2 regions of the Erwinia sp. E602 genome follow, and region 2 is predicted to be linked to the other one. Evidence: predicted binding sites of a transcription regulator. Region 2 holds the regulator's gene; the other holds the start of a gene.
What was found. Region 2 encodes ArgR, which controls arginine synthesis, uptake and breakdown. Its sites were predicted from a motif close to ANTGAATAAAAATACANT; they were not measured.
Positions count from the first base shown of each region.

Region 1: the regulator ArgR is predicted to act here: its motif matches at 2,844-2,861, upstream of argE (acetylornithine deacetylase).

Region 1 is NZ_CP046582.1:4,619,334-4,634,236, reverse strand. Features, by position in the region: gene ppc (phosphoenolpyruvate carboxylase) at 1-1,398, opposite strand, end outside; gene argE (acetylornithine deacetylase) at 1,645-2,796, opposite strand; gene argB (acetylglutamate kinase) at 2,967-3,743, shown strand; gene GKQ23_RS22815 (argininosuccinate synthase) at 3,890-5,104, shown strand; gene argH (argininosuccinate lyase) at 5,194-6,567, shown strand; gene GKQ23_RS22805 (glutathione peroxidase) at 6,647-7,378, opposite strand; gene oxyR (DNA-binding transcriptional regulator OxyR) at 7,516-8,424, shown strand; gene sthA (Si-specific NAD(P)(+) transhydrogenase) at 8,416-9,816, opposite strand; gene fabR (HTH-type transcriptional repressor FabR) at 10,009-10,650, shown strand; gene GKQ23_RS22785 (YijD family membrane protein) at 10,663-11,016, shown strand; gene trmA (tRNA (uridine(54)-C5)-methyltransferase TrmA) at 11,142-12,242, opposite strand; cobalamin riboswitch at 12,366-12,547, shown strand; gene btuB (TonB-dependent vitamin B12 receptor BtuB) at 12,614-14,497, shown strand; gene murI (glutamate racemase) at 14,442-14,903, shown strand, end outside.
Region 2 is NZ_CP046582.1:468,383-483,285, forward strand. Features, by position in the region: gene yhdP (AsmA2 domain-containing protein YhdP) at 1-1,262, shown strand, start outside; gene tldD (metalloprotease TldD) at 1,362-2,807, shown strand; gene aaeR (HTH-type transcriptional activator AaeR) at 2,878-3,795, opposite strand; gene aaeX (p-hydroxybenzoic acid efflux pump operon protein AaeX) at 4,067-4,270, shown strand; gene aaeA (p-hydroxybenzoic acid efflux pump subunit AaeA) at 4,278-5,210, shown strand; gene aaeB (p-hydroxybenzoic acid efflux pump subunit AaeB) at 5,224-7,182, shown strand; gene yhcN (peroxide/acid stress response protein YhcN) at 7,609-7,872, opposite strand; gene yhcN (peroxide/acid stress response protein YhcN) at 7,977-8,246, opposite strand; gene yhcN (peroxide/acid stress response protein YhcN) at 8,352-8,615, opposite strand; gene argR (transcriptional regulator ArgR) at 9,076-9,546, opposite strand; gene mdh (malate dehydrogenase) at 9,973-10,908, shown strand; gene degS (outer membrane-stress sensor serine endopeptidase DegS) at 10,952-12,013, opposite strand; gene degQ (serine endoprotease DegQ) at 12,094-13,467, opposite strand; gene zapG (Z-ring associated protein ZapG) at 13,560-13,961, opposite strand; gene zapE (cell division protein ZapE) at 14,140-14,903, shown strand, end outside.

The DNA.
Region 1 (14,903 bases), 690 kb from region 2:
CTGCGGCACTTCGGCGGCGACGCGGCAGGTATCCAGCACTTCCTGGGTATCGGCGGTCGGCTCCCACTTCAGCGGCGTCAGCGGGCGCTTGGAGTTCAGTTCGCGGATCAGGAACGCCTGCTTGTCGGCTTCTGACCAGCTTTCGTAGTCGCCGAGACCCAGGTAGCGGGTAATTTCGGCGATCGCCTGGGTGTGACGGGTGCTCTCCTGACGCAGGTCAATGCGCACCAGCGGCACGCCGAAGCACTTCACGCGGCGCAGGGTATCGAGCAGCTGGCCGTTGGCGATGATACCCATGCCACAGGCCTGCAGCGACTGGAAACAGGTGTAGAGCGGGTCCCACAGCTGGTCGTTGGAGATCAGCAGGTCGGCCGGGCGCGGAAGGCGCTCGCCCTTCAGGCGGCGGGCCAGGTAGGCCTGGGTGCTCATCAGCTGGCCGCGCAGGTTTTTCATGATCTCGCGGTACGGCTCCAGCGCCTCCGGATTACCGCACAGCTCGCGGACTTCCGGGGTACATTCGGACATCGACAGCTCGGAGACCAGCACGGCGATATCGCGCAGGAACAGGTCGCAGGCTTTCCAGCGGCTCAGCTGCAGCACGTGGCGGGTGACTGTGGCGGTCACGTTCGGGTTGCCGTCACGGTCGCCGCCCATCCACGAGGTAAATTTCACCGGCACGAAATCGACCGGCAGGGTGTAGCCGAAGGAGGCTTCCACCTGCTCGTCCAGCTCGCGCAGGAACTGCGGCACGCCGTCCCACAGGCTGTTTTCCACCACCGCAAAGCCCCACTTGGCTTCATCGACCGGGGTCGGGCGGTATTTACGAATTTCATCGGTGTGCCAGGCCTGGGCAACCAGCTGACGCAGGCGGCGCATGATCTTGCCGCGATCGTAGTCGGACAGGTCGTTGTGATCGAGCTGCTTCAGGCAGCTGTTCACTTCCACCAGTTTATGAATCAGGGTACGACGGGTGATCTCCGTCGGGTGAGCGGTCAGCACCAGTTCCAGCGACAGGGATTCCACCGCCTGGCGAACGTCCGCTTCCGTCAGGTCCGGCTGCTGTTTCAGACGCGCAAAGGTCTGTGCCAGCACCTGCGGATTATTGGCCCCTTCGCCGTTGGGTGAAATAGTGTGGTACTGCTCGGCCACGTTGGTCAGGTTAAGGAACTGGCTGAAGGCGCGGGCTACCGGCAGCAGCTCATCGTTGGACAAGTTTTGCAGCGTGGTCAGCAGCGCCTGACGGTCGGCGTCATTTCCCGCACGCGATGACTTGGAAAGCTTACGGATGGTCTCCACCCGTTCCAGGATGTTCTCTCCCAGTGCATCCTTGATAGTATCCCCGAGCAGTTTGCCGAGCATACTGACGTTACTACGCATTGCGGAATATTGTTCGTTCATATGACCCCTGACACCCTTTTTCTTATCTGTAACTTTATTTCACCCTTGTGGGCATAACTTAGTCTTTTATCTAGCCACGTTAAGAACCTTTCGTCAATTGACTTAAACAGGTGATAACGTGCCGCTAAATAGCGGTAATTTATGAAATTTAATTACAGCGAAGCGGGATAAGTTATTCTTATCGACCGGAATAATACAATTCGGGGGCAATGCGCTGTTTTTGCAGCTGATTACCCCATTTTTCACTCAGTGATAGCAGAAATGATGGACCACCTGGCTAATCAGCGCGCGGGTCGGTTTAATAAAAGCGGTGTCGAGATATTCATCCGGCTGATGCGCCTGGTTGATCGATCCCGGGCCCAGCACCAGCGTCGGGCACAGCTGCTGAATAAACGGGGCCTCGGTGCAGTAGTTAACCACTTCGGTCTGCACGCCCAGCAGTTTCTCCACCACCTGCACCAGCTGATGGTCAGGCGGGCACTCGTAGCCCGGGATCGGCGGGTGCATCTCACCGACGGTGAGTCGGCCCGGCCAGCGGGCGCTGACCGGCTCCAGCGCCTCCTGCAGTAAGCCATCCAGATCGCTCAGCGTCAGCCCCGGCAGCGGGCGAATATCCATATGCAGTTCGCAACAGGCGCAGATGCGGTTTGGCGCATCGCCGCCGATGATGTGACCAAAGTTCATGGTCGGGTAGGGGATGGCAAAACCGTCGTGGTGATAGCGCTCTTTCAGGGTGTTGCGCAGGCCCATCAGCTGGGTGATTGACTCGTGCATCAGTTCAATGGCGTTGACGCCGCGTGCCGGATCGCTGGAGTGGCCGGACTGGCCCTGGATGCGGATCGCTTTGGAGAGGTGGCCCTTGTGGGCGCGCACCGGCTTCAGCGAGGTCGGTTCGCCGATGATCGCGCAGTCCGGACGAATCGCGGTGGTGCTGGCGAAGTACATCGCGCCGGCCATTGAGGTCTCTTCATCGGCGGTGGCGAGGATATAGAGCGGCTTTTTAAGCTGAGACACCTCAACGTCACGCAGGCTGTCTAAGATGAAGGCGAAGAAGCCTTTCATATCGGCGGTGCCCAGCCCGTAGAGCTTATTATCATGTTCGGTAAGGGTGAACGGATCGCGCGTCCAGCGGCCATCGTCGAACGGTACGGTGTCGGTATGGCCGGCCAGCAGCAGGCCGCCGGCACCGTCACCGCTCTTTGCCAGCAGGTTGAATTTATTGCGCGTGCCGGGCACCGGCTGGACCTCGGTGGTGAAGCCCAGGTCACGGAACCAGCCTGCCAGCAAATTGATTAAAGTCTGATTACTCTGATCGAGGGCGATATCCGTAGCGCTGATCGAGGGCGTGGCAATCAGCTGGCGGTATAGTTCGATAAAAGGGGGTAATTTTGTCTTCACTGTTGCCGGTCCTTGAGTTAGGATAGTGTCAATATTCATGCAGTAATAGTGAATAAAAATACATTAACCACCTGCAGATGGAAACCGATAATTTATCGCCAGCCGCAGCCGTTGAACAGGCGTTTCAGTGCAACCGGAACGCAGACACCCACAGAGAGCGAGTTACGTTGATGACCAGTCCGTTAATTATCAAGTTAGGTGGCGTATTGCTGGACAGCGAAGAGGCGTTGACGCGCCTGTTTGATGCCCTGGTCAGCTACCGTAGCACGCATCAGCGTCCGTTGCTGATCGTTCACGGTGGTGGCTGCCTGGTTGATGAGCTGATGAGCAAGCTGTCGCTGCCGGTGAAAAAGAAAAACGGCCTGCGGGTGACCCCGGCCGACCAGATTGACATCATTACCGGCGCGCTGGCGGGCACCGCCAATAAAACGCTGCTGGCCTGGTCAACAAAACATGGCATTCCTGCTGTTGGCCTCTGCCTGGGCGACGGTAACAGTGTTAAGGTGGCACAGTTTGATGATGAACTGGGGCACGTGGGCCAGGCGTCGGCGGGCTCGCCGCTGCTGATTAACACTCTGCTTAGCGCCGGCTTCCTGCCGGTGGTCAGCTCGATCGGCATTACCGCGGATGGCCTGCTGATGAACGTCAACGCCGACCAGGCGGCCACCGCGCTGGCGGCCACGCTGGGTGCCGATCTGGTGCTGCTGTCGGACGTGAGCGGCATCCTCGACGCGGACAAGCAGCGTATCCCTGAGATGACGGCGACAAAAGCGGAAAAACTGATCGCTGACGGCGTGATCACCGACGGAATGATTGTTAAAGTCAATGCAGCACTGGATGCCGCCCGCACGCTGGGCCGTCCGGTCGATATTGCCAGCTGGCGCCATGCGGAACAGCTGCCAGATTTGTTTAACGGTGTGTCCATCGGCACCCGGATCCTCGCTTAACTATTAACTGTCCCGAGTATTTCATGCTGCAGCAAGGCGGCGATGGAACGAATCCCCGGGAGCTTAGTTTACTAAGTGACCGGGGTGAGTGAGTGAAGCCAACGCAGCTGCAGCGTGAAAGACGAAGGGAAGATCAAGGAATTATCATGCAAGACAAGAGCATCAAGAAAATCGTACTGGCTTACTCCGGCGGCCTGGATACCTCGGCGATCATTCCCTGGCTGAAAGAGAACTACGGCGGCTGTGAAGTGGTGGCGTTTGTGGCGGATATTGGCCAGGATCCAAAAGATCTGGAAGGCGTTGAGCAGAAAGCGCTGCAGTCCGGTGCTTCTGAGTGCCACGTGGTGGATCTGCGTGAAGAGTTTATCAGCGAGTACGTTTATCCGGTGCTGCAGACCGGTGCACTGTATGAAGGCACTTACCTGCTGGGTACCTCAATGGCGCGCCCAATCATCGCCAAAGCCCAGGTTGAGCTGGCGCTGAAGGTCGGTGCTGATGCCCTGTGCCACGGCGCGACCGGTAAAGGTAACGACCAGGTGCGTTTCGAAACCACCTACACCGCACTGGCTCCACAGTTGAAAGTAGTTGCGCCATGGCGTGAGTGGAACCTGCGTTCCCGTGAAGCGCTGCTCGACTATCTGAAAGAGCGCAATATCCCGACCACCGCGTCGCTGGAAAAAATCTACAGCCGTGATGAGAACGCCTGGCACATCTCTACCGAAGGCGGCGTGCTGGAAAGCCCGTGGAATGCCCCGAACAAAGACTGCTGGGTGTGGACCGTCGATCCGCTGGAAGCACCGGACCAGCCTGAGCAGGTCACCGTTTCCGTAGAGAAAGGCCGCGTGGTTGCCGTTAACGGCGAAGCGCTGAGCCCGTTTGGCTGCCTGGACAAGCTGAACGCCATCGGTGCGCGTCACGGCGTGGGCCGCATCGATATCGTGGAAAACCGTCTGGTGGGCATCAAATCCCGCGGCTGCTACGAAACCCCTGGCGGCACCATCATGGTTAACGCGCTGCGTGCGGTAGAGCAGCTGGTTCTGGACCGTGACAGCTTCAAATGGCGCGAGCAGCTGGGCCTGGAGATGTCTTATGTGGTTTACGACGGCCGCTGGTTCGCGCCGCTGCGTAAATCCATCCAGGCCTCTGCCGAAGCGCTGGCGGAAGAAGTAAACGGTGAAGTGGTGCTGCAGCTCTACAAAGGCCAGGTCACCGCGATTCAGAAGAAATCGGCTAACAGCCTCTACTCTGAAGAGTTCGCCACCTTCGGCGAAGACGAAGTGTACGATCACCGTCACGCGGGCGGCTTTATCCGTCTGTTCTCCCTCTCTTCACGCATCCGCGCGCTGAACGAGAAGAAGTAATCCTGCGGGCGGGCATGTCCCGCCCTGCCGAATACCATCAGGGGCGGCGTCGGCCGCCCCTGTCATATGAATTGAATGGAGCACTGCACATGGCACTTTGGGGTGGACGGTTCACACAGGCAGCCGATCGGCGTTTTAAACTGTTTAATGACTCACTGCGCTTTGACTATCGTCTGGCAGAACAGGACATTATCGGCTCCGTGGCCTGGTCCAAAGCGCTGGTGACGGTCAACGTATTAACCGCAGACGAGCAGCAGCAGCTGGAAAGCGCGCTGAACGTGCTGCTGGAAGAGGTGCGCGCTAATCCGGAGCAGATTCTGGAGAGCGACGCCGAAGATATTCACAGCTGGGTGGAAGGCAAGCTGATCGACAAGGTCGGTGCGCTGGGTAAAAAACTCCACACCGGCCGTAGCCGTAATGACCAGGTCGCTACCGACCTGAAGCTGTGGTGCAAACTGCAGGTGGGCGAGCTGCTGGCCGCCACCCGCCAGTTCCAGCAGGCGCTGGTCGCCACTGCCGAAGCTAACCAGGACGCGGTGATGCCGGGTTATACCCACCTGCAGCGCGCGCAGCCGGTGACCTTTGCCCACTGGTGCCTGGCCTACGTGGAGATGCTGGCGCGCGATGAGAGCCGCCTGCAGGATACCCTGAAGCGCCTCGACGTCAGCCCGCTGGGCTGCGGCGCGCTGGCGGGTACCGCCTATGAGATCGACCGCGAGCAGCTGGCCGGCTGGCTGGGCTTTGCCTCCGCCACCCGTAACAGCCTTGATACCGTCTCCGACCGTGACCACGTGCTGGAGCTGCTGTCTGACGCCTCGATCGGCATGATCCACCTGTCGCGTTTTGCCGAAGATCTGATCTTCTTCAACACCGGTGAAGCGGGCTTCGTTGAGCTGTCGGATAAAGTCACTTCCGGCTCGTCGCTGATGCCGCAGAAGAAAAACCCGGACGCGCTGGAGCTGATCCGCGGTAAAGCCGGCCGCGTGCAGGGCGCGCTGACCGCGATGAGCATGACGCTGAAGGGCCTGCCACTGGCGTACAATAAAGATATGCAGGAAGACAAGGAAGGGCTGTTTGACGCGCTCGACACCTGGTTTGACTGCCTGCAGATGGCTACCCTGGTGCTGGACGGCATTCAGGTGAAGCGTCCGCGCTGCCAGGAAGCGGCCGAACAGGGCTACGCCAACTCCACCGAGCTGGCGGATTACCTGGTCGCCAAAGGCGTACCGTTCCGTGAAGCGCACCATATCGTCGGTGAGGCGGTGGTGGAAGCCATTGCTCAGGGCGTGGCGCTGGAAGCGCTGTCGCTGGCCGACCTGCAGAAGTTCAGCAGCGTGATTGGCGATGACGTCTATCCGGTGCTGGCGCTGCAGTCGTGCCTCGACAAGCGTAACGCGCAGGGCGGCGTATCACCGCAGCAGGTGGCTGCGGCCATCGCGCACGCTAAACAGCGCCTGGCGTAAATAAAAAAGGCGGGCCTGCTGGCCCGCCTGGTCACTTCTTTTTTATTTTCTTACTTCAGACATTGCCGTGCGTTCGCCCTTATGCGGCGAAATACTGCTCTAAATCATCGCTGCCGCCGATATGGCGCCCGCCGATAAACACCTGCGGCACGGTCGCCCGGCCGGTCACGGCACGCAGGCTGACGGTGGTTGCATCCTGACCCAGCACAATCTCTTCAAACTTAATGCCGCGATCGAGCAGCATCTGCTTGGCCTTGGCGCAGAAAGGGCAGCCCGGCTTGCTGAACAGGGAAACCGACTCCTGCACCTTAAACTCGGGTGCCACGTAGCGCAGCATGGTGTCGGCATCCGACACTTCAAACGGGTCGCCCGGCTTGTTAGGCTCAACGAACATCTTCTCCACCACGCCGTTGCGCACCAGCATTGAGTAACGCCATGAGCGTGGACCAAAGCCGATCTCGGCTTTCTCGACCAGCATCTCCATACCGCGGGTGAAGTCGCCGTTGCCGTCCGGGATGAAGGTGATGTTATCCGCGCGCTGGTCGGCTTTCCATGCGTTCATCACAAAGGTGTCGTTGACCGACACGCAGAGAATGCTGTCCACGCCGTGTGTTTTAAACACCTCTGACAGCTCGTTATAGCGCGGCAGATGGCTGGATGAACAGGTTGGGGTAAAGGCACCCGGCAGGGAAAAGACGATCACCGTTTTATCTTTAAACAGCTCGTCAGTGGTAACGTCGACCCAGCTGTCGCCCTGACGTGTATGAAAAGTAACCTGCGGGACGGACTGACCTTCCTGACTTGCAAACATAAAGAACCTCTTGTTTAACGCGGTTGACGTGGCGTTTCGTTGGAATGCGCACATTATTGTCAATGCGGCTTGATAGGGCTAATCGTTGATTGCTATGCTATCTATCGTCACGAGCTATCGTGGAAATGGAGAATTGAATGAATATTCGCGATCTTGAGTACCTGGTTGCGCTGGCTGAACACCGCCACTTCCGCCGGGCGGCGGATGCCTGCCACGTCAGCCAGCCGACGCTGAGCGGACAGATCCGCAAGCTGGAAGATGAGCTGGGCGTGATGCTGCTGGAACGCACCAGCCGCAAGGTGCTGTTCACCCAGGCCGGCCTGCTGCTGGTGGACCAGGCCCGTACCGTGCTGCGGGAAGTCAAAGTCCTGAAAGAGATGGCCAGCCAGCAGGGCGAGGCGATGTCCGGGCCGCTGCATATCGGCCTGATCCCCACCGTTGGTCCCTATCTGCTGCCGCAGATTATTCCGTCGCTGCACAAGACGTTTCCAAAGCTGGAGATGTACCTGCACGAGGCCCAGACCCAGCAGCTGCTGGCCCAGCTGGACAGCGGCAAGCTCGACTGTGCGATTCTGGCGCTGGTCAAAGAGTCAGAGGCGTTTATTGAAGTGCCGCTGTTCGACGAGCCGATGAAGCTGGCGGTCTATCAGGATCACCCGTGGCGCGATCGCGATCGGGTGCCGATGTCGGACCTGGCCGGTGAAAAGCTGCTGATGCTGGAAGATGGCCACTGCCTGCGCGATCAGGCAATGGGCTTCTGCTTCCAGGCGGGAGCGGATGAAGATACCCATTTCCGCGCTACCAGTCTGGAGACCTTACGCAATATGGTGGCGGCGGGAAGCGGCATTACGCTGCTGCCTGCGCTGGCGGTACCGAAGGAGCGCGTACGCGACGGCGTCTGCTATCTGACGTGCTATAAGCCGGAACCACAGCGCACCATTGCGCTGGTGTATCGTCCGGGTTCGCCCCTGCGCGGCCGCTATGAGCAGCTGGCAGAGGCGATCCGTGAACATATGCAGGGTGTAATGGCGGGCAGTTTAAAATAAGCGGTTCAGGCCGTTCAGTGCGGCAACCCGGTAGGCTTCAGCCATGGTCGGGTAGTTAAAGGTGGTATTCACAAAGTACTCAATGGTGTTACCACCGTTTTTCTGTTCCATAATCGCCTGGCCGATATGAATAATCTCGGCGGCGCGCTCGCCAAAGCAGTGAATGCCGAGAATCTCTTTGGTTTCGCGATGGAACAGAATTTTCAGGCTGCCGACGTTCATCCCGACGATCTGCGCGCGTGCCAGGTGTTTGAACTGCGCACGGCCCACTTCGTAAGGCACCTTCATGGCGGTCAGCTGCTGTTCGGTTTTACCGACCGAGCTGATCTCAGGAATGGTGTAGATGCCGGTCGGAATATCTTCGATCAGATGGGCGGTCGCCTCACCTTTTACCAGCGCCTGCGCGGCAATACGGCCCTGATCGTAAGCGGCTGATGCCAGGCTCGGGTAGCCGATCACGTCACCGACCGCGTAGATATGCGGCTGTGCGGTCTGATACATGCTGTTGACCTTTAACAGGCCACGGCCGTCTGCTTCCAGCCCGACGTTTTCCAGCCCCAGCGAATCCGTGTTACCGGTGCGGCCGTTCGCGTACAGCAGGCAGTCTGCCTTCAGCTTCTTGCCAGACTTCAGGTGCATGATCACCCCGTCGCTGACTGCCTCAATCTTCTCAAACTCTTCGTTGTGACGGATCACCACGCCGTTGTTCCAGAAGTGATAGGAGAGCGAGTCTGACATCTCCTGATCGAGAAACGCCAGCAGGCGATCGCGGGTGTTGATCAGGTCAACCTTGACGTTCAGGCCGCGGAAAATTGACGCATATTCACAGCCGATCACCCCGGCACCGTAGATAATCACGTGGCCCGGTTCATGGTGCAGGTTGAGGATCGAATCGCTGTCGTAAACGCGCGGGTGGCTGAAGTCGACGTCCGGTGGATGATACGGGCGCGACCCGCAGGCGATGACAAACTTCGCGGCCGTCAGCTGTTCAACGCTGCCGTCGTGACTCTCTACCGCAATGGTGTTGGCATCGATAAAGCGGGCGTCGCCCTGGAACAGTTCGCAGCGGTTGCGCTCATAGAAGCCCTGACGCATGCGGGTCTGCTGGCTGATGACGCTTTCGGTGTGGTTAAGGATGTCGGCAAAAGAGGAGCGCAGAAGACGTGAGTGGTCGCTGTACAGGGGGTTCTGGTTGAACTCGATGATACGGCTCACGGCGTGGCGCAGGGCTTTCGACGGGATGGTTCCCCAGTGGGTACATCCGCCGCCGATATTATGATAGCGCTCGATCACCGCGACTCGTGCGCCCTGTTTCACCAGCCCCATGGCGGCACCTTCACCCCCCGGACCGGAACCAATAATAATCGCGTCGTAATCATAAGACTGTGGCATAGCGATACGTCCTATTTCTTATACAATTTTACAACGAGATTCTAACATCTTGTGAGCGACTTCCCAATTCCACGCGCATTTTTTGCCATTTTTTTGGTAACAACCCGCTTAACAGGCGTTCACAAAGTTTGACCGCCTGTACGCTGAAATTTTTGCTATAGTGCCTGTCCGGCAGGTCTAACAGGCACAATCATGGGCGTCAGAGCGCAGCAAAAAGAACGTACACGGCGGTCACTTATTGAAGCGGCATTCAGCCAGCTCAGTGCCGAGCGTAGCTTCGCCAGCCTGAGCCTGCGCGAAGTGGCCAGGGAAGCCGGCATCGCCCCAACGTCATTCTATCGTCATTTTCGTGATGTAGATGAGTTAGGGCTGACCATGGTTGATGAGAGTGGCCTGATGTTGCGCCAGCTGATGCGTCAGGCGCGTCAGCGTATCGCCAAAGGGGGCAGCGTAATCCGCACCTCGGTGGCAACATTTATGGAATTTATCGGCAATAATCCAAACGCCTTTCGCCTGCTGTTGCGGGAGCGTTCCGGCACCTCGGCGGCGTTTCGTGCCGCGGTAGCGCGTGAAATTCAGCATTTTATCGCCGAGCTCGCCGATTACCTCGAGGTGGAAAACCGCATGCCGCGCAGCTTTACCGAAGCGCAGGCCGAAGCGATGGTGATTATCGTCTTTAACGCCGGTGCCGAAGCGCTGGATATTGATGCCGGGCAGCGTCGGCAGCTGGAAGAGCGGCTGGTGCTGCAGCTGCGGATGATCTCCAAAGGGGCTTACTACTGGTATCGCCGCGAGCAGGAGAAACTGGCGGTGACGCTTGAATCTAAAGAGTGAAGGGGAAAGGCAATGAGTTTAGCTCCACAACGCGATAAAGGGACGCTGCTGCTGGCGTTTATCACCGGACTTTCAATCAACGGCACCTTTATGGCGCTGTTCAGCTCTGTCGTTCCGTTCACCGTTTTCCCGCTGATTGCCCTGGCGCTGGCGGCCTGGTGCCTGCATCAGCGCTACCTGAACCGTGCGATGCCGGAAGGGATGCCGTCGCTGGCCGCTGCCTTCTTCCTGCTGGGGATCCTGCTGTATAGCGCGGTAGTGCGTGCTCAGTACCCGGATATTGGTTCGAACTTTATTCCGACCATCCTGATGGTGGTGGTGGTGTTCTGGATCGCCATGCGGGTGAAGAAGGCGCCACACTCCTGACGATCGGGTGGCGGCAAGGGTTGTCGCCACACGCTTCTCCCGCTGCCTGACACATCTTATCGTGCAGTTATATCACCCGAGCCTGCAGCTGGTAGCGGGCCGGTCAGTCCGGCCTGCACAGGCAATTAACGGCGCGTCAGCAGCACGCCGCACTCCATATGATGGGTGTACGGGAACTGGTCAAACAGCGCCAGCCGGCTGACGTCGTGGGTGGCCGACAGCGTGGCGAGGTTATCGCACAGCGTCTGCGGGTTGCATGAGATGTACAGAATGCGCGGATAGGCCTGCACCATCTTCACCGTCTCTTCATCCAGCCCGCTGCGCGGCGGATCGACAAAAATCGTTTCACACTCGTAGCTCTGCAGATCGATGCCTTCCAGCCGGTTAAAGCTGCGCTCGCCGTTCATGGCCTGGGTAAACTCTTCTGCCGCCATGCGGATAATCTGCACGTTGTCGATCTGGTTGACGGCGATATTGTACTGGGCCGAGGCGACCGACGGCTTGGCGATCTCGGTCGCCAGCACCCGACGGAAGTTGCGCGCCAGCGCCAGTGAGAAATTGCCGTTGCCGCAGTACAGCTCCAGCAGATCGCCGCTGGCGTTACGTGTGGTATCCAGCGCCCACTCGAGCATTTTCACGTTTACCGCCGCGTTGGGCTGGGTAAAGCTGTTCTCGACCTGACGATAAATCATCTCCTGGCCGTCAATGGTCAGCCGCTCGTCCACGTAGTCACGGTCAAGGCAGATCTTGGTTTTGGTGGCGCGGCCAATCAGCTGCAGATCAAAGCCCTCTGCCCGCAGCGTGTCGCGCAGTGCGGTAGCCGCCTGCTGCCACTCGTCGTCGAGCTTGCGGTGATAGAGCAGCGACACCACGATCTGCCCGCTGGTCGTGGAGAGATAATCAATCTGGAACAGCTTGAAGCGCAGCACGCGCACGTCGCGCACCGCGTCCAGCAGACGGGTCATCATGCGGTTGATCAGCTCGCTGGCCGCCGGGAAGCTGTCCACGCGGATGCGCTGGCGGGTCTGCTGATCGAAGATAATGTGGTAGAGGTCGTCGCCATCGTGCCAGATACGAAACTCCGCGCGCATCCGGTAGTGGCTGACCGGGGAACGGAAGACTTCCACCTCAGGGGCGCTGAACGGTGCCAGCATTGACGTCAGTCGCGCCACCTTTTCGGCAAGTTGATCTTCGTACTGTTCAGTGGGCAGCTGTTCGGGCGTCATGGTTTTTCCTGAATATTAAGCGGAGAGTGCCCGGCGATTGTAGGGATTCCACATCTCATGTCCAGCACTGTGCACTTTTTGCCAGTATGGATGTCTGGCTGTCTGGACATCCAATTTCTTTAAACTTAAAATGCGTTTACCGGCCTCATCCCGAGTTAAAAGGGAATCCAGTGCAAACCTGGAGCTGACGCGCAGCGGTATAGAATGTCATGGCAATCGCGCAAGCAGACACTGTCTTCGGATGGGAAGTCTTTGCCTGTAAACGACTCTGAGCCCGAAGACCTGCCGGATTAACGTCGCATTACTACGATTATCGCGTGCTATCAATCGTAGGCCTGCGGCATCCTGCTGAAATTTTGGATGCTCTCATAATGAATAAGATGAATAAATCGCTGTTTGCCTTTAGCGCAACGGCGCTTGCGCTCTGGGCGCAGTATGGCTATGCACAGGAAAGTCGTGAAGCGGAACAGGTGGTAACGGCGAACCGTTTTGAACAGCCGGTCTCTTCGGTGCTGGCCCCCACTACTGTGGTGACCAGAGAACAGATTGATCGCTGGCAGTCGAAAACGCTGACTGACGTGATGCGCCGCTTACCGGGCGTTGATATTGCTCAGAACGGCGGTATGGGCCAGCAGAGCTCGCTGTTTATTCGGGGCACCAACTCTAACCATGTTCTGGTGCTGATTGACGGTATTCGTCTTAACCAGGCGGGGATCAGCGGCGCGTCCGATCTGAGCCAGATCCCGATTTCGCTGGTACAACGTATCGAATATGTGCGCGGTGCGCGGTCAGCGGTATATGGCTCCGATGCCATTGGTGGTGTGGTTAATATCATCACCGGGCGTGATAAACCCGGCACTACGCTCAACGCTGGGGTGGGTTCAAAAGGCTATCAGTCCTACGACGGCTCAACTCAGCAGAGACTGGGTGAGGATACCCTGCTGACGCTGGCGGGCAGTTACACCTATACCAAGGGGTATGATGTCGTTGCGGGTCTGCCAGATTCATCCGGTAATCCGGCGCAGCCAGACCGCGATGGCTATATGAGTAAATCACTGTATGGTGCAGTGGATCATCAGTTTAATGACGAGTTCAGCGGTTTCATTCGTGGCTATGGTTTTGATAACCGCACGGGCTACGATGGTTATCTCACCTATAACAGTGACTACACCCAGGTGATCGGAATACCCGATACTCGCCAGCTCTACAGTCAGAGTTGGGATACCGGGCTGCGTTTCAATCGCGGCATCTACTCTTCACAGCTCATCGCCAGCTACAGCCACACTAAAGACCTTAACTTTGATCCTGCAAAAGGCCGCTATGGTCCGGCCTCAACGCTGGATGATGTCGAGCAATATAACCTTCAGTGGGGCAATACTCTCGCCGTGGGCTACGGTACGGTCAGCGGCGGCGTTGACTGGCAGAAGCAGACTTCAGAGCCGGGTACTAACTATGTGACGGCCGGACAGGAACAGCGCAGTACGGGTATCTACGCCACTATGCAGCAGAAGCTGGGTAACGTAACGCTGGAAGGAGCCGTGCGCGGTGATGATAATAACGCCTTCGGCTGGCATAATACCTGGCAGAGCAGCGCGGCCTGGGAGTTTGTTGACGGCTACAGCGTGTTTGCTTCTTACGGTACCGCATTCAAGGCACCGAACCTGAATCAGGTATATAGCGAGAGTTACGGCAATCGCTCCCTGCAACCTGAGAAAAGTAAGCAGTGGGAAGGGGGCTTCGAAGGGTTAAGCGGGCCGGTAAACTGGCGTTTGTCCGGTTATCGTAACGACATTGACGACCTGATTAACTTTGACTCCACTTCGCATTACAGCAATATCAATAAAGCACGCATCAAAGGGGTCGAAGCAACGGCGTCATTTGATACGGGCTCTCTGGCGCATACGCTCTCTTATGATTATCTCGATCCGCGTAATGCAGTGACGAATGAAGTCCTGGCGCGTCGGGCTAAGCAGCAGGTGAAATACCAGCTGGACTGGAGCGTGGCTGAGTTTGACTGGTCCCTGACCTGGCAGTACCTCGGTCAGCGCTATGACACTGATTACAGCGTTTACCCAAGTCCGCGCGTGAAAATGGGCGGTGTGAGCCTGTGGGATCTCGCGGTTTCGTATCCGGTCACATCCCATCTCACCGTTCGTGGTAGAATTGCCAACCTGTTCGATAAAGATTACGAGACAGCGTATGGCTATGAAACCCCTGGACGGGAATACTACCTCAGCGGCAGCTACAACTTCTAAACCGCGCCCCACCGTGCTGGTTTTTGACTCCGGCGTCGGTGGGCTTTCAGTCTATGATGAGATCCGCAAGCTGTTGCCGGATCTTCATTATCTTTACGCTTTCGATAACGTTGCCTTTCCTTATGGTGAGAAGTCGGAAGAGTTTATCGTTGAACGGGTCGTCGCTATCGTTGAGGCAGTGACCCGCCTTTATCCCCTGGCACTGGTGGTGATTGCCTGTAACTCAGCGAGCACCGTCACCCTGCCTGCCTTACGCGAACGTTTCGAATTCCCGGTGGTGGGCGTGGTACCTGCTATTAAGCCGGCGGCGCGTCTGACCCGGAACGGCATCGTCGGCCTGCTGGCTACGCGCGGCACCGTGAAGCGTCCTTATACTCATGAGCTGGTGGCGCGCTTTGCCAGTGAA
Region 2 (14,903 bases):
TGGATCGCGGTATCTGGCAGGGCGACGTTAAGCGCACGCCGCCCCTGCCGGAAAACAGCGGCATGGTGCTGAACCTGCCGCCGCTGGACGGCGAAGCCTGGCTGGGCCTGCTGAGCAGCAACCTGGCCGGCAGCGGCAAAGCGGGCGCTGGCAAAACGGGCACGCCGTCGCTGCCTGGCGATATCCGCCTGCATACCCCGGCCCTGACGCTGGGCGGCCAGCAGTGGCAGGATCTGGACCTGACGGTGTCGCAGGGCGTCGCCGGTCAGACCCGCGTGGCCGCCAGAGGGCGCGAGATTGACGGCAGCCTGGTCAGCCAGGCGTCCGGCCCGTGGCAGGCCAGTCTGAAGTACCTCTACTACAACCCGCAGTGGGCCGACGGCGGCGGCGATTCACCGCTGCCTGCCGATGCCAATAGCATTGACTTCAGCCACTGGCCGGCGCTGCGGCTTAACTGCGACGAATGCTGGCTGCGCGGGCAGAAATTCGGCCGCATGCAGGCGGAACTGACCCCCGCCGGCGATACCCTGACCCTGAAACAGGGCCTGATCGACAGCGGCAACGCGCGCCTGACGGTGGCCGGTGAGTGGGTCAACCGCCCCGGCGAGGCGCGCACGTCGCTGAAAGGCGTGCTGAGCGGCAAGAATATCAGCGATGCTACCAACTGGTTTGGCGTCAGCAGCCCGCTGCGCGACGCGCCGTTTAAGCTCGATTACGACCTGCACTGGCGCTCTGCGCCGTGGCAGCCCTCGCTGGAGACGCTGAGCGGCGTGCTCAAATCACACCTGGGAGCCGGGCAGATTGCCGATGTCTCTACCGGTCGTGCCGGGCAGCTGCTGCGGCTGGTCAGCTTCGACGCGCTGCTGCGCAAGTTGCGGCTGGACTTCAGCGATACCTTCAGCGAGGGCTTTTACTTTGACTCGATTAACGGCACCGCGTGGGTTGAAAACGGCGTGATGCACACCGATAACCTGCTGGTGGACGGGCTGGAAGCCGATATCGCCATGCAGGGGAAGCTGGACCTGGTGAAACGGCGCATCGATATGCAGGCGGTGGTGGCCCCGGAGATCTCCGCCACCGTTGGGGTGGCTACCGCATTTGCGGTCAACCCGGTGATCGGCGCGGCGGTGTTTGCCGCCAGCAAGGTGCTCGGGCCGTTGTGGAGTAAGATATCTGTGCTGCGCTATCACATCGGCGGGCCGATCGATAAACCGGAAATCAACGAGGTGTTGCGTAAACCTCGTAAAAACGATGATAAGTGAGTTTGACGTAGCAGCAGATTTGACTCAGGCTAACGTAAACGCATAGACGATATTGAACATTAAGGCAGCCGACGGCGGCTCCCTGCTAAGTGAGAATTCATGAGCCTGAATCTGGTAAGTGAGCAGTTACTGACTGCCAATAACATTAGTCACAGCGACCTCTTTTCCATCCTTGGTCAGCTTTCCGAGCGCAGGCTGGACTACGCCGACCTCTATTTCCAGGCCAGCTATCACGAATCCTGGGTGCTGGAAGACCGCATTATTAAAGATGGCTCGTACAACATCGATCAGGGCGTGGGCGTGCGCGCGGTCAGCGGTGAGAAGACCGGCTTTGCCTACGCCGATCAGCTGACGCTGAATGCATTGCAGCAGAGCGCCACCGCCGCGCGCAGCATCGTGCGTGAGCAGGGCAACGGCCGTTCACACACCCTTGGTGCGGTGTTGCACCGTCCGCTTTACCCGGCGCTGGACCCGCTGCAAAGCCTGTCGCGCGAAGATAAAATTGCCCTCTTGCACCGGGTGGACAGCGCTGCCCGCGCGGCCGACCCGCGCGTGCAGGAGGTCTCCGCCAGCCTGACCGGCGTCTATGAACTGGTGCTGGTGGCGGCGACCGACGGCACGCTGGCAACGGATGTTCGCCCGCTGGTGCGCCTGTCGGTCAGCGTACAGGTCGACGATAACGGCAAACGCGAGCGCGGCAGCAGCGGCGGCGGCGGCCGTTCCGGCTACGAATTCTTCCTCGCCGACGAAAATGGCGAAGTGCGTGCCGAAGCCTGGGCGCGCGAAGCGGTGCGTATGGCGCTGGTTAATCTGAGCGCGGTAGCGGCCCCGGCCGGGGCGATTCCGGTGGTGCTCGGTGCCGGCTGGCCGGGCGTACTGCTGCATGAAGCGGTTGGCCACGGCCTGGAAGGCGACTTCAACCGTCGCGGCACCTCGGTGTTCAGCGGTCAGCTTGGTCAGCAGGTGGCGTCGGAGCTGTGTACGGTGGTTGACGACGGTACCATTGAAGGCCTGCGCGGCTCGCTGGCGGTGGATGATGAAGGCGTGCCGGGCCAGTACAACGTGCTGATTGAGAAGGGCATCCTGAAAGGCTATATGCAGGACAAGCTTAATGCCCGCCTGATGGGCGTGGCGCCGACCGGCAACGGCCGTCGCGAATCCTACGCTCACCTGCCGATGCCGCGTATGACCAATACCTATATGCTGGCCGGTAAGTCGACGCCGCAGGAGATTATCGAAAGCGTGGAGTACGGCCTGTACGCGCCGAACTTCGGCGGTGGGCAGGTGGATATCACCTCCGGCAAGTTTGTCTTCTCGACCTCGGAAGCCTATCTGATCGAAAACGGTAAGGTGACCAAACCGGTTAAGGGGGCGACCCTGATCGGCTCCGGCATTGAGGCGATGCAGCAGATTTCGATGGTCGGTAACGACCTGGCGCTGGATAAGGGCGTTGGCGTCTGTGGTAAAGAGGGGCAGAGCCTGCCGGTGGGCGTGGGCCAGCCGACGCTGAAGCTGGATAAAATTACCGTCGGCGGCACCGAGTAACCTCCCCGGTTGCTGATAATAAAGATTGCCCTCACCCCTGAGGGCAATCCTGTTCTGTTTTCCCCCGCCGTCAGGGCTGACGAAACTCCTGATATATCTCCGCCACCTTATCGAAGTAGTCGGTCAGGTAGTTGATACACACCTGCACCTTCAGCGGCAGCTTGTCTTTCTGGGTGTAGACCGCATACACCGGTCGCGGTACCGACTGATAGTGGGCAAACAGGATCTCCACCTCACCGCTATTAATCTCATCGATGATCCACATCAGCGGCACGTAGGCGATGCCGGTACCGGCCTTCAGCCAGCGGATCAGCGTCTGTGAATCGTTGGTGGCAAAGCGTCCGCGCGGCGACAGGCGGGTGGTGGTGCCCTGCGGGGAGGTCAGCTCAAAGTCGTTATCCGGCCGAACGCTGTATTCCAGCCACGAGAAGTGGCCGATACCGGCCGGATTTTCCGGCGTGCCGTGCTGCGCGAGATAGCTCTTTGCCGCGCAGACCACCATCGGCATCGATCCGACGCGCTTGGAAAACAGGCTGGAGTCCTGCAGCGCACCCACGCGCAACACCAGATCCAGCCCGTCGGCGATCAGATCGGGGGCCGGAATGCCGGTCACCAGATTAACCGTCAGGCCCGGGTGCTCTTTCAGCATCTCGGCGGTCATCGTGGCCAGCACGTTTTGCGCCATGGTGGAGGAGCTGCCGATACGCAGCGTGCCGATCGGCGTATTGTTAAAGGCGTAGAGCTGTTCGTGCACCTGCTGGGCTTCCGACAGCATCCGCCGGCAGCCCTGAAAATAGATCTTGCCGGCTTCCGTCAGCCCCAGGCTGCGGGTGCTGCGGTTGAGCAGCTTGACCTGCAGCTCGTCTTCCAGCCTGGCCACAATCTGACTGACCGCCGATACGCTCATCTGCAGCTGCTGCGACGCGGCGGTAAACGATCCCAGCTCTACCACGCGGGTAAACACCGACATGCCCTTCAGTCTTTCCATTATTAATCCTGGCTTAAAAGTGATTTAGATCACATTGGGTAGAAAAGATATAGTCAAGCGCGTTACTATAGCACCGCCGGGCCATCGTTCCGACGTTCTACTCCCTTTAATACTGGCACGCTGGATAGGCTATTATTCAGTAAACGCCGGTCTCGCGTCTGTACGTTCATTCACCGTATGAACATAATTTGTCTGCATGGCTTCGCCGATGCCAGAAAGGGAGCGGGTTGATGGTGCCTCAGGCCCGGTATGGTATCGACAAGGATAAGAGATGAGTGTGCTTCCGGTTATTGTGGTGTTTGGGCTGTCTTTTCCGCCCATCTTCTTTGAAATTATTGTGTCACTGATGCTGTTCTGGTTGGTGCGTCGGCTGATCACGCCTACCGGTCTGTACGATCTGGTGTGGCATCCCGCCCTGTTTAATACGGCGCTCTACTGCTGCCTGTTTTATCTTGTCTCCCGTTTGTTCGTCTGAGGTCATTGTGAAAGCGCTAACAAGAAAAATATCCCGTTTCGCCATTACGCTGCTGCTGGTGGTGGTGGCCGTCGTGCTGATTTTCCGCGTCTGGGTGTTCTACACCGAATCCCCGTGGACGCGTGATGCCAAATTCTCCGCTGACGTGGTGGCGATTGCCCCGGACGTCAGTGGCCTGATCACCGATGTGCGCGTGCGCGACAACCAGCTGGTGCAGAAAGACCAGGTGCTGTTCACCATCGACCAGCCGCGTTATCAGAAGGCGCTGGAAGAGGCTGAAGCCGATGTTGCCTACTACCAGGCGCTGCTGAGTGAAAAACGCCGCGAAGCGTCGCGCCGTAACCAGCTCGGCACCTCGGCGATGTCGCGTGAGGCGATTGACCAGGCGAACAGCGATTTCCAGACCACCGAGCACCAGCTGGCCAAAGCGGTAGCCACCCGCGATCTGGCGAAGCTCGATCTGGAGCGCACGGTGATCAAAGCGCCGTCGGCGGGCTGGGTAACCAACCTCAACGTCTATACCGGCGAGTTCATTACCCGCGGGTCGACGTCGGTGGCGCTGGTAAAACAGGGCTCGTTCTACGTGCTGGCGTACCTGGAAGAGACCAAGCTTGACGGTATCCGTCCCGGCTATCGCGTTGAGATCACCCCGCTGGGCAGCAACCAGCTGCTGCGCGGCACGGTGGACAGCGTTGCCGCCGGGGTGACCAACAGCAGCAGCACCGTTGACAGCAAAGGCATGGCCACCATTGACTCGAACCTCGAGTGGGTGCGCCTGGCGCAGCGCGTGCCGGTGCGGATCCACCTCGATCGGCAGCCGGGGAATCTGTTCCCTTCCGGCACCACGGCCACCGTGGTGGTAACCGGGCCCGCCGACCGTAAAGCCGAGCCGCTGTCGCCGTTTATGCAGCTGATGCATCGCCTGCGCGAGTTTGGCTGAGGCCGGGGGCACCATGCAGTGGTATCGTCTGCGTTTTCCGATCAAGCTTACCTTCGCCATCGTGATGGCGCTGTTTGTCGGCTTTGAATTCAATCTTGAAACCCCGCGCTGGGCGGTGATGACCGCCGCTATCGTGGCGGGCGGCACCGGCTTTGCCGCCGGTGGCGATCCCTTCTCCGGCGCGCTGCGCCACCGCGGCATGCTGCGCATTATCGGCACCTTTATCGGCTGTATCGCCGCGCTGACCATTATGATTGCCACCATTCGTGCCCCGGCGTTAATGCTGATGCTGTGCTGCCTGTGGGCCGGAGTGTGCGTGTGGATCTCTTCGCTGATCAAGGTGGAGAACTCCTATGCGCTGGGGCTGGCCGGCTATACGGCGCTGATTATTGTGGTCAGCGTAGATGCCAACGGCTCACTGTTGCTGGCACCGCAGTTTGCCGTTGAGCGCTGTAGCGAGATCATCATCGGCATCGTCTGCGCCATTCTCGCCGACCTGCTGTTTTCGCCGCGCTCGATCAAGCTGGATATTGACCGCGAAGCGGAGTCGCTGCTGGTGGATCACTACCAGCTAATGCAGCTGTGCGTAGCGCACGGCGATAAAGACGAGGTGGACAAAGCCTGGGCCGGGCTGGTGCGGCGCACCACCGCGCTGAAGGGCATGCGTACGCATCTGATGATGGAGTCCGGGCGCTGGCACAAGGTGGAGCGGCGGATGACGGTGATGAACAGCCTGTCGCTGACGCTGATTACCCAAGCCTGCGAAACCTTCCTGATCCAGAACTCGCGGCCGGAATACGTGCCGCCGCAGTTTCAGCTGTTCTTTGAAAAGCCGGTCACCAGCGTGGCTGACGTGCATAAGCGGATGAAGATCCTGCGCCGGGTGATTACCGTCAGCGGCAGCAGAAATACCCCGGCCACGCTGACCAGCTGGGTCGGCGCCGCCAGCCGTTATCTGCTGCTGCTGAAGGGGATCCAGACCAACAGCCGCATCAGCCGCATTGAGGAAGAGGTGCTGGACGCCGAACCGGTGGTGAAGATGCGTTCGGCGGAAAGCCGTCACGCGCTGCTTAACGGCGTGCGTACCTTTGTTGCCACCGGGGTGGGATCGCTGTTCTGGCTGTGGACCGGCTGGACCTCGGGCAGCGGGGCAATGGTGATGCTGGCGGTGATCACCGCGCTGGCGATGCGTATGCCGAACCCGGTGATGATGGCGAAAGATTTTGTCTACGGCATGATCGTGGCGATCCCGCTGGGATCGCTCTACTACATGGTGATCATGCCGGCCACCCAGCAGAGCCTGCTGCTGCTGCTGATCGCGCTGGGGGTGATGGCGTTTATCGCCGGGCTGCTGATCCAGCGCCGGCAGATCGGCACGCTGGGTGCACTGGTCGGCACCATCAACATCCTGACGCTGGATAATCCGATGAAATTTGAGGTCAGCGTGTTTATGGACGGCGCGCTGGGCCAGGCGATTGGTGCGATAGTGGCGCTGCTGGTGCTGCTGCTGATCCGCGACAGCTCGAAGGCCCGGGTGGCCCGTACCCTGCTGAACCGCTTTATGTACGCGGCGGTGGCGGCGATGACGACCAACACCGCGCGACGCAAAGAGAACCATCTGCCCGCGCTCTATCAGCAACTGTTTATGCTGCTGAATCTCTATCCCGGTGATATCGATAAGTTCCGCCTCGCACTGACGCTGATCATCGGTCATCAGCGGCTGCGCGATGCGGAGATCCCGATCAATGCCGATCTGTCGGCGTTTCATAAGCAAATGCGTCACACGGCGGACCGGGTGATCTCCGCCAGCAGCGACACCAAACGTCGCCACTACTTTACCCGGCTGCTGTCAGAGTTCGATATCTATCAGCAGAAGCTGGTCGAATATCAGGCTCCGCTCAGCGTCACCGAACCGGTCGCCCGGCTGGCGGCGATGCTGAAGAAATACCAGAACACCCTAATCAAGATTTAAATCCCACCGGCAGCTCACGCTGCCGGCTTTCCTTCCTGGCATGGCGTCTTCTCTCTGCTACCTGGCTGAAATCCCCCATCATCGCGGCTGAAAGCTGCCGGCTTACCTGATCGAAGTGGCTGGGATCAGAGCAGGAGCAGGCAATCTGTCGCGAGGCCCACGGGGGTTACGCCTGACTTAGCACACAGGGGAAGCGGCGCGACGGCAGGCATGTGGTCGTAACAGGCGTTGTCAGAGATCGGGCGCGTAGCTGAGGGAGGAAGGATAATGTCAGGGGAAGACGCCGTGGGGCTTGCAGACAAAAGCGCAGCGGGAACAAACGCTGCGCTTTGATGATTGGGGACGGCGGGCCAAAAAGGGCCCCGACAAGCGGGGCCAAAGGGTTCGTCTTAGTGGGCCATCGTTCGACGGCCCGGTGACGAGGAATTACTTATACAGCTCGGCAGTGACGTGGTAGTTGTCCTGCAGGCGTGCTTCAATCACACGGAAAGCAGAAGCGCCCTGTTTGTCCGCCTTCTCAGACAGCTGCTGACGGATATCGGTCGGTACGCCGTTGACGCCGCTAACGGTAATGGTGCCCGCAGATTGCAGATTCTGTACCTGCTCGCTGGTAACCAGCTGCGCGGCAGACGCGCCGAAAGCAACGGTAGAGAGCAGGCCGAGCACGGCGATGGTTGTTTTGATTTTCATTGTTCATTTCCTCAATAAGCTCAATGTTCAACAACCTGCGGGATTTCACATCTTAACCAGGTCGTCGATGTCACGGTCGGGCACGGAGGTGCCCGCGTCATTATTTATTTGTACAGTTCAGCGGTGGCGTGATAGTTGCCGTTGTTATAGGCCTCAATCACCCGGTAGGCGCTGGCACCCTGCTGGTCCGCTTTTTCCGACAGCTGCTGACGGATATCGGTCGGTGCGCCGTCAATACCGCTAACGCTTACGGTGCCAACCGGCTGCAGGTTCTGGCTGGCAACCTGTTCGCTGGTGACCAGGCTGGCCGCGCTGGCACCGAAGGAGAGAACAGAAGCAAGACCTAATGCAGCAATGGTAAAGGTAGTTTTCATAATAGTGACTCCATAAAAGGGTGATGCGATAACCGAAAGGGCTAAAAAGCGTTTATTATTCTTGGGGTTATCGTACTGATTTTGTTGATGATCGTTTGGCCGGGCTTATTTATACAGTTCGGCGGTGGCGTGCCAGTTGCCGTTGTTGTAGGCCTCTACCACGCGGTAGGCGCTGGCGCCTTGCGCATCGGCTTTGGTGTTCAGCGCCTGACGGATATCCATCGGTGAGCCGCCCACGCCGCTGACGCTAATCACGCCAACAGACTGCAGATTTTTTGCCTGATCGGTGTTAACCGATTCTGCGGCAAAAGCACCGAATGACAGGGCAGAAAGCAGGCCAAAGGTGGCAACAGTAGTTTTAACGTTCATGATATTTTTCCTCGTCAATTTTATTATCTTTGCTTGTTAGTGTGATTTGCATCACGGAAACAAGTATAGATCTAATAACGCGAAATATTAATAGCATGCTAATAATTTTTTGTTGGGGTTATTGGTTTCGGATAGGTTTTTTTATAACCGGTTGTTATAAGCAATGCCTTAAATTTAACCACCATCAAAAAAATATGATAAAAATCAAACTGATATGTCAAATTAACTATTTGTGCTGTTATTTGTGGTAGATCACATTACTACTGGCGTGATTGTGAACCGTCAGAACGCATCAGGCAGGAAAAAACCAGCGTATTGTGCTGTTTTAAGGGGAAGGGGAAAGACGAAAAACAGTCAGAGCCGCGGTGGCGCGGCTCTGACTGATAAGACCGGGGTTAACGGCCCGAAGTCACGTGCCGTGGCCTGATACTGGCTGTGACGAGCGACAACGCGCTAAGGCTTACAGCTCCTGCTCAAACAGCACCAGCACCGCGTCGTGCAGCTGTTTCACCGTAAAGCTGCGCGCAGGCGTGATAAAGATGGTGTCATCACCGGCGATAGTGCCGAGGATACCCTCCGCTTTGCCCAGCGAATCCAGCAGGCGGGCGATCAGCTGCGCCGCGCCGGGGCTGGTATGGATCACCACCAGCGCATCGTTATAGTCGATGTCCAGCACCAGGTTTTTCAGCGGGCTGGTGGTGGTCGGCACGCCCAGCTCCGCCGGCAGGCAGTAGACCATCTCCATTTTGGCGTTGCGGGTGCGTACCGCGCCGAACTTGGTCAGCATCCGCGACACTTTCGACTGATTGATGTTCTCAAAGCCATCGTGCTGCAGTGCGCTGACGATCTCGCCCTGCGAGCTGAATTTTTCTTCTTTCAGTAAGGCCTTGAACGCCTTGATCAGTTCTTCTTGTTTTGACGGATTACGCATAGGTTACCGATAAAAGTGAGTTATTAAGGGATACCCGCAGCGGGATATTAAATTATTATGCAATTAAATGAATTTTTATGCAAACAGGAAGTGACAAAATCTGTCTGCAGACCGGCCGGGGAGCGCAGTCTAACAAAGTTTGGAACGAAAAAGTATTTGCCTGCCTTGAATTGATGTGACTAAAAAGTAAACATTTTGTTAGTGTTTAAATTGAAGTTGTTCCGATAAGTGCTATAGGTGTAAGGTAGCGCCGATTTTTTCCGTCTGCCGTTCTCACCGCGCAAAATTCCGTGATTCACGAGCGGCTAGCGCTTTTTCACTGTAAAGCACGCATAGCTCTCGTCATTTTCCTGCCAGATAAAATAAGGTCACAGGCAGACGGATTCTACGGCACTCAACAGATGCACTTATAATAAGGAGTTTAGGATGAAAGTTGCTGTTCTTGGTGCAGCAGGCGGTATCGGCCAGGCGCTGGCCCTCCTGCTTAAAACCCAGCTTCCGGCTGGATCAGAACTCTCCCTGTACGATATTGCGCCGGTGACCCCCGGCGTGGCGGTTGACCTCAGCCACATTCCCACCGCGGTGAGCATCGTTGGCTTCAGTGGTGAAGATGCCACGCCAGCGCTGGAAGGTGCCGATGTGGTGCTGATTTCTGCCGGCGTGGCGCGTAAGCCGGGCATGGACCGCTCTGATCTGTTTAACGTTAACGCCGGTATCGTGCGTAACCTGGTCGAGCAGGTGGCCTCCACCAGCCCGAAAGCCCTGATTGGTATTATCACCAACCCGGTGAACACCACCGTGGCGATTGCCGCCGAGGTGCTGAAAAAAGCCGGCGTTTACGATAAGAATCGCCTGTTTGGCGTCACCACGCTGGATATCATCCGCTCCAGTACCTTTGTGGCAGCGCTGAAAGGTAAGGATCCGCACCAGCTGAACGTGCCGGTGGTGGGCGGTCACTCGGGCGTGACCATTCTGCCACTTCTGTCGCAGATCCCGGGCGTCAGCTTCTCCGAGCAGGAAGCGGCCAGCCTGACCAAACGTATTCAGAACGCCGGTACCGAGGTAGTGGAAGCGAAAGCGGGCGGCGGTTCGGCTACCCTGTCGATGGGGCAGGCGGCGGCGAAATTTGGCCTGTCTCTGGTGCGCGCGCTGCAGGGTGAAGCCAACGTGGTAGAGTGTGCCTACGTTGAAGGCGATGGCGAACATGCGCGTTTCTTCTCACAGCCGCTGCTGTTAGGTAAAAACGGCGTTGAGAAACGCCTGCCGATCGGTGCGCTCAGCGCCTTTGAACAGCAGTCGCTGGAAGGGATGCTGGAAACCCTGAAGCAGGATATTGCCCAGGGCGAAGCGTTCGTTAAGTAATTCTGCACGGCCAGCCCCACCGTCCGGTGGGGCAACCCTCAGATCAACTGGCCGGGGTGCCGCTGTCCTGCTGCGGATACTCCTGAACGGTAACCGGTAGCGTCATTTCACGTTCGTTACGAATCACCGTGATTTTAATCACCGTGCCCGGCCTGATCTCCGCTACCTGATCCATCGTCTCCAGCGCCGACATCGCCGGCTGGCCGTTGACGTGGGTAATCACATCATTGACCTGCATCCCCGCCAGCGCAGCCGGGCTACCGGGATAGACCTCTTTAATCTGAATGCCCTGAGTATGTTCCAGCCCGGATACCTGATCCGGCAGGCGACGCTCTTCACCATTAATGCCGATCCAGCCGCGGATCACCCGACCGTCACGGATCAGCTTTTCCATAATTTTGCTGGCCAGCCGGGTTGGGATGGCAAAACCGAGCCCTTCCGGCGTTTCGCCGTTGCTGCTTTTATCAAAGGTGAGGGTGTTGATGCCCATCAGCTCGCCCAGCGAGTTAATCAACGCACCGCCCGAGTTGCCGCGGTTGATTGACGCGTCGGTCTGCAGGAAATCCTGATGACGTGACGGGCTTAACCCCACGCGGCCGGTGGCACCGATGATGCCCTGGGTCACGGTCTGGCCAATGTTATAGGGGTTGCCAATCGCCATCACCAGGTCACCAATATGCGCCACCCGCTGCGGATTAATCGGGATCACAGGCAGGTTGGGGGCGCTGATCTTCAGCACCGCCAGGTCGGTCAGCTGGTCAGAACCGACCAGCATCGCCACCAGGCTGCGGCCATCCTGCAGGCGTACCACGATCTGGCTGGCGTCGTTGATCACGTGACGGTTGGTCAGAATATAGCCGCGCGGATCCATAATCACCCCGGACCCCAGCACATCGTTGCCGCTGCTGACGTTACGGCTGTAAACGTAGACCACCGCCGGCGCGGCGCGGCGTACCGCGGCGTTATAGCTGACGGGCTGCTCGTCGGCGCTGTCAACCTGCGGCGTCAGCAGGTTGCCGCCCACGCGCAGGGCGGGCACGGCGACCAGCAGGGCAGCGGCGACAATCAGGCCAAAGATCACGGAACGCAAAAGTTTAGGAAACATGGTTTTAAGCGGTGAATGAATGAACGAAGGGCAGAATAGCATGACTGAGGCGGGCACAGTAGCGGTGCCCGCCGGGGACGTTAACGCAACAGCAGATAAATACTCTCATTGCCGCGGATGACGTTCAGCGCCAGCAGCGCCGGTTTGCTCTCCAGCACCTTACGCAGCTCGGCGATGTTCTGCACCGGCGAGCGGTTGACGCCAACGATCACATCATCCTTCTGCAGGCCGAACTGGGCCGCCGGGGTAGATTTTTCAACGTTATCAACGTGAACGCCTTTGCTGCCATCTTTGGCTGCGCCGTCGCTCAGCGTGGCACCCTGCAGCGCCGGGGTTAGCGGCGCGCTGGTGGCGGTGCTGCTGTTATCCAGCTTAACGCCGACGGTAAGCGGCTTACCTTCGCGCAGCAGGGTGACCTGCACCTCCTGGCCCGGCGGCGTGGTACCAATTTTCACCCGCAGTTCGGCAAAGCTGTTAATCGCTTTGTCGTTTACCCGGGTAATGATGTCACCGGCCTTGATACCGGCTTTCGCCGCGGCCGACTGCGGCAGCACTTCGTTGACGAAGGCCCCGCGCTGCACGTCAACGTTAAACGCCTTCGCCATATCGGCGGTCATCTCGGTGCCTTTAATACCCAACTGACCACGCTTCACCTCGCCAAACTCAATCAGCTGCTGCGCGAGGTTGATCGCCATATTGGACGGGATAGCAAAGCCGATGCCGATATTGCCGCCGGAAGAGGCGAGGATCGCGGTATTCAATCCGATCAGCTCGCCGTTCAGGTTGACCAGCGCGCCGCCGGAGTTCCCCTGGTTGATCGCCGCATCGGTCTGGATAAAGTTCTCCAGCCCTTCGAGGTTCAGGCCGCTGCGCCCCAGCGCGGAAACGATGCCGGAGGTGGCCGTCTGGCCGAGGCCGAAGGGGTTACCGATGGCGACGGCAAAATCGCCCACTTTCAGCTGGTCTGAATCGGCGATTTTCACCTGGGTCAGCTTGCTGGCACCCTCCAGCTGGATCAGCGCCACGTCGGTCTGTTCATCGCGGCCAATCAGTTTGGCATCGAACTCGCGTCCGTCACTCAGCTGCACGCGGATTTTTTCCGCCCCGTCCACCACGTGGTTATTGGTCAGCACGTAGCCTTTTTCGGCGTTAATGATCACCCCGGAGGCCAGCCCTTCAAACGGCTGCTTTTGCTCCTCGCCGGGTTCCGCGCCGGGCGCACCCTGGCCGAAGAAACGCTTCAACTGCTCCGGGATCTGCTGCTCTTTATTTTCACTGCCTTCAACATGCACGCTGACTACGGCAGGCAGAACCTGCTCCAGCATCGGTGCCAGGCTGGGCAGCGCCTCGCCCTGAACCTGAGAGGGAAGCGATGCCTGCACAACGGGGATGGAAGCCAGGCTGATACCCATACTCAGGGCTAATGCGCTGAACATAAATGATGTTTTTTTCATCGTGACGACGCTCTCGCTAGCAGGTGCTGAAAGTTCTGCCGGTACAGGCAGGTGGCAGGCAGAGAGGCGCGGTGCGCCCCTCTCAGTGTGGCTTATTTCGTGCTGGTACGCTCACCACGCAGCAGGCCGGTGGCGCTGTCAGGATAGTCGCGCGGCATCTGCACCGGCGCCTGATCGTTATCGGCTTCTGCTTCGGTCAGCTGCCAGGCAAACGGGTTCTTCTCACCCGGCAGGTTTGGCAGCAGATCGTTCGATCCTTTGGCCATATGCTGATACAGCTGGCGGTAATCGCGCGCCATATTGTCCAGCAGTTCGGCGCTGTGCGCGAAGTGGCTGGTCAGCTCTTCACGATAGTCTGACAGCTCGGCTTTGCTCTTTTCCAGCTCATACTGCAGGCTGCGTTGCTCACGCAGTTTGCGGTTACCAAAACGCATTGCCACCGCGCCGATGATAATTCCAACCACTAAGCCAATAAGCGCGTATTCCCACGTCATAAATTACTCCCATTTTCTCTTCGTTGTTTCACAGGGCCTTCACCATCAATACTAACCACTATAACCGCTAATGTTATCGAAGTGGAATCCTGCCGCTGCTTCGCTTAGTGTAGAGCGACTTTTTTTTCGACGATCGGCGGCCGTGTTCAGGCCTTTTTTCAGGGAATGTGACCAAACTATGCAAACGATGTCCCCGCTGGCGCGCTATGAGCAGGCGCTGGCAAACGGTGAGTACCAGCCTGATGAGGTACAGCGTGCCGCCATGACCCGTCTGAACGGGATCTGGCAGGCGTTGAGCCAGCAAACCCCGTCGGCGGTGAGCCAGGGCGGTGGCCTTTTGGGCAGGCTGAATAAGTTGCTGGGTAAAGGCAAGCCCGAGGTGCAACAGCCGGTGCGGGGCCTGTATATGTGGGGCGGCGTCGGGCGTGGCAAGACCTGGCTGATGGACAGCTTTTTTCAGTCAATTCCTGGTGAGCGCAAGCAGCGGCTGCACTTTCACCGCTTTATGCTGCGGGTGCATGAAGAGCTGACCCAGCTGCAGGGGCACAGCGATCCGCTGCAAATTGTTGCCGATCGTTTCAAAGCCGAAACCGACCTGCTGTGCTTCGATGAATTTTTTGTGTCAGACATCACCGACGCAATGCTGCTGGGCACGCTGATGGAGGCGCTGTTCAGCCGCGGCATCACCCTGGTGGCCACTTCCAACATCCCGCCGGACGATCTCTACCGCAACGGCCTGCAGCGCGCACGCTTTATGCCGGCGATTGCGATGATTAAACAGCACTGTGAAGTGATGAACGTCGATGCGGGCATCGATTACCGCCTGCGTACCCTGACCTCGGCCCATCTGTGGATGACGCCACTGGGCGCAGAGACCAGCAAAGAGATGGAGAGGATGTTCGTCGCGCTGGCCGGTAAGCCGCGGGTTGAGCACGAGCCGCT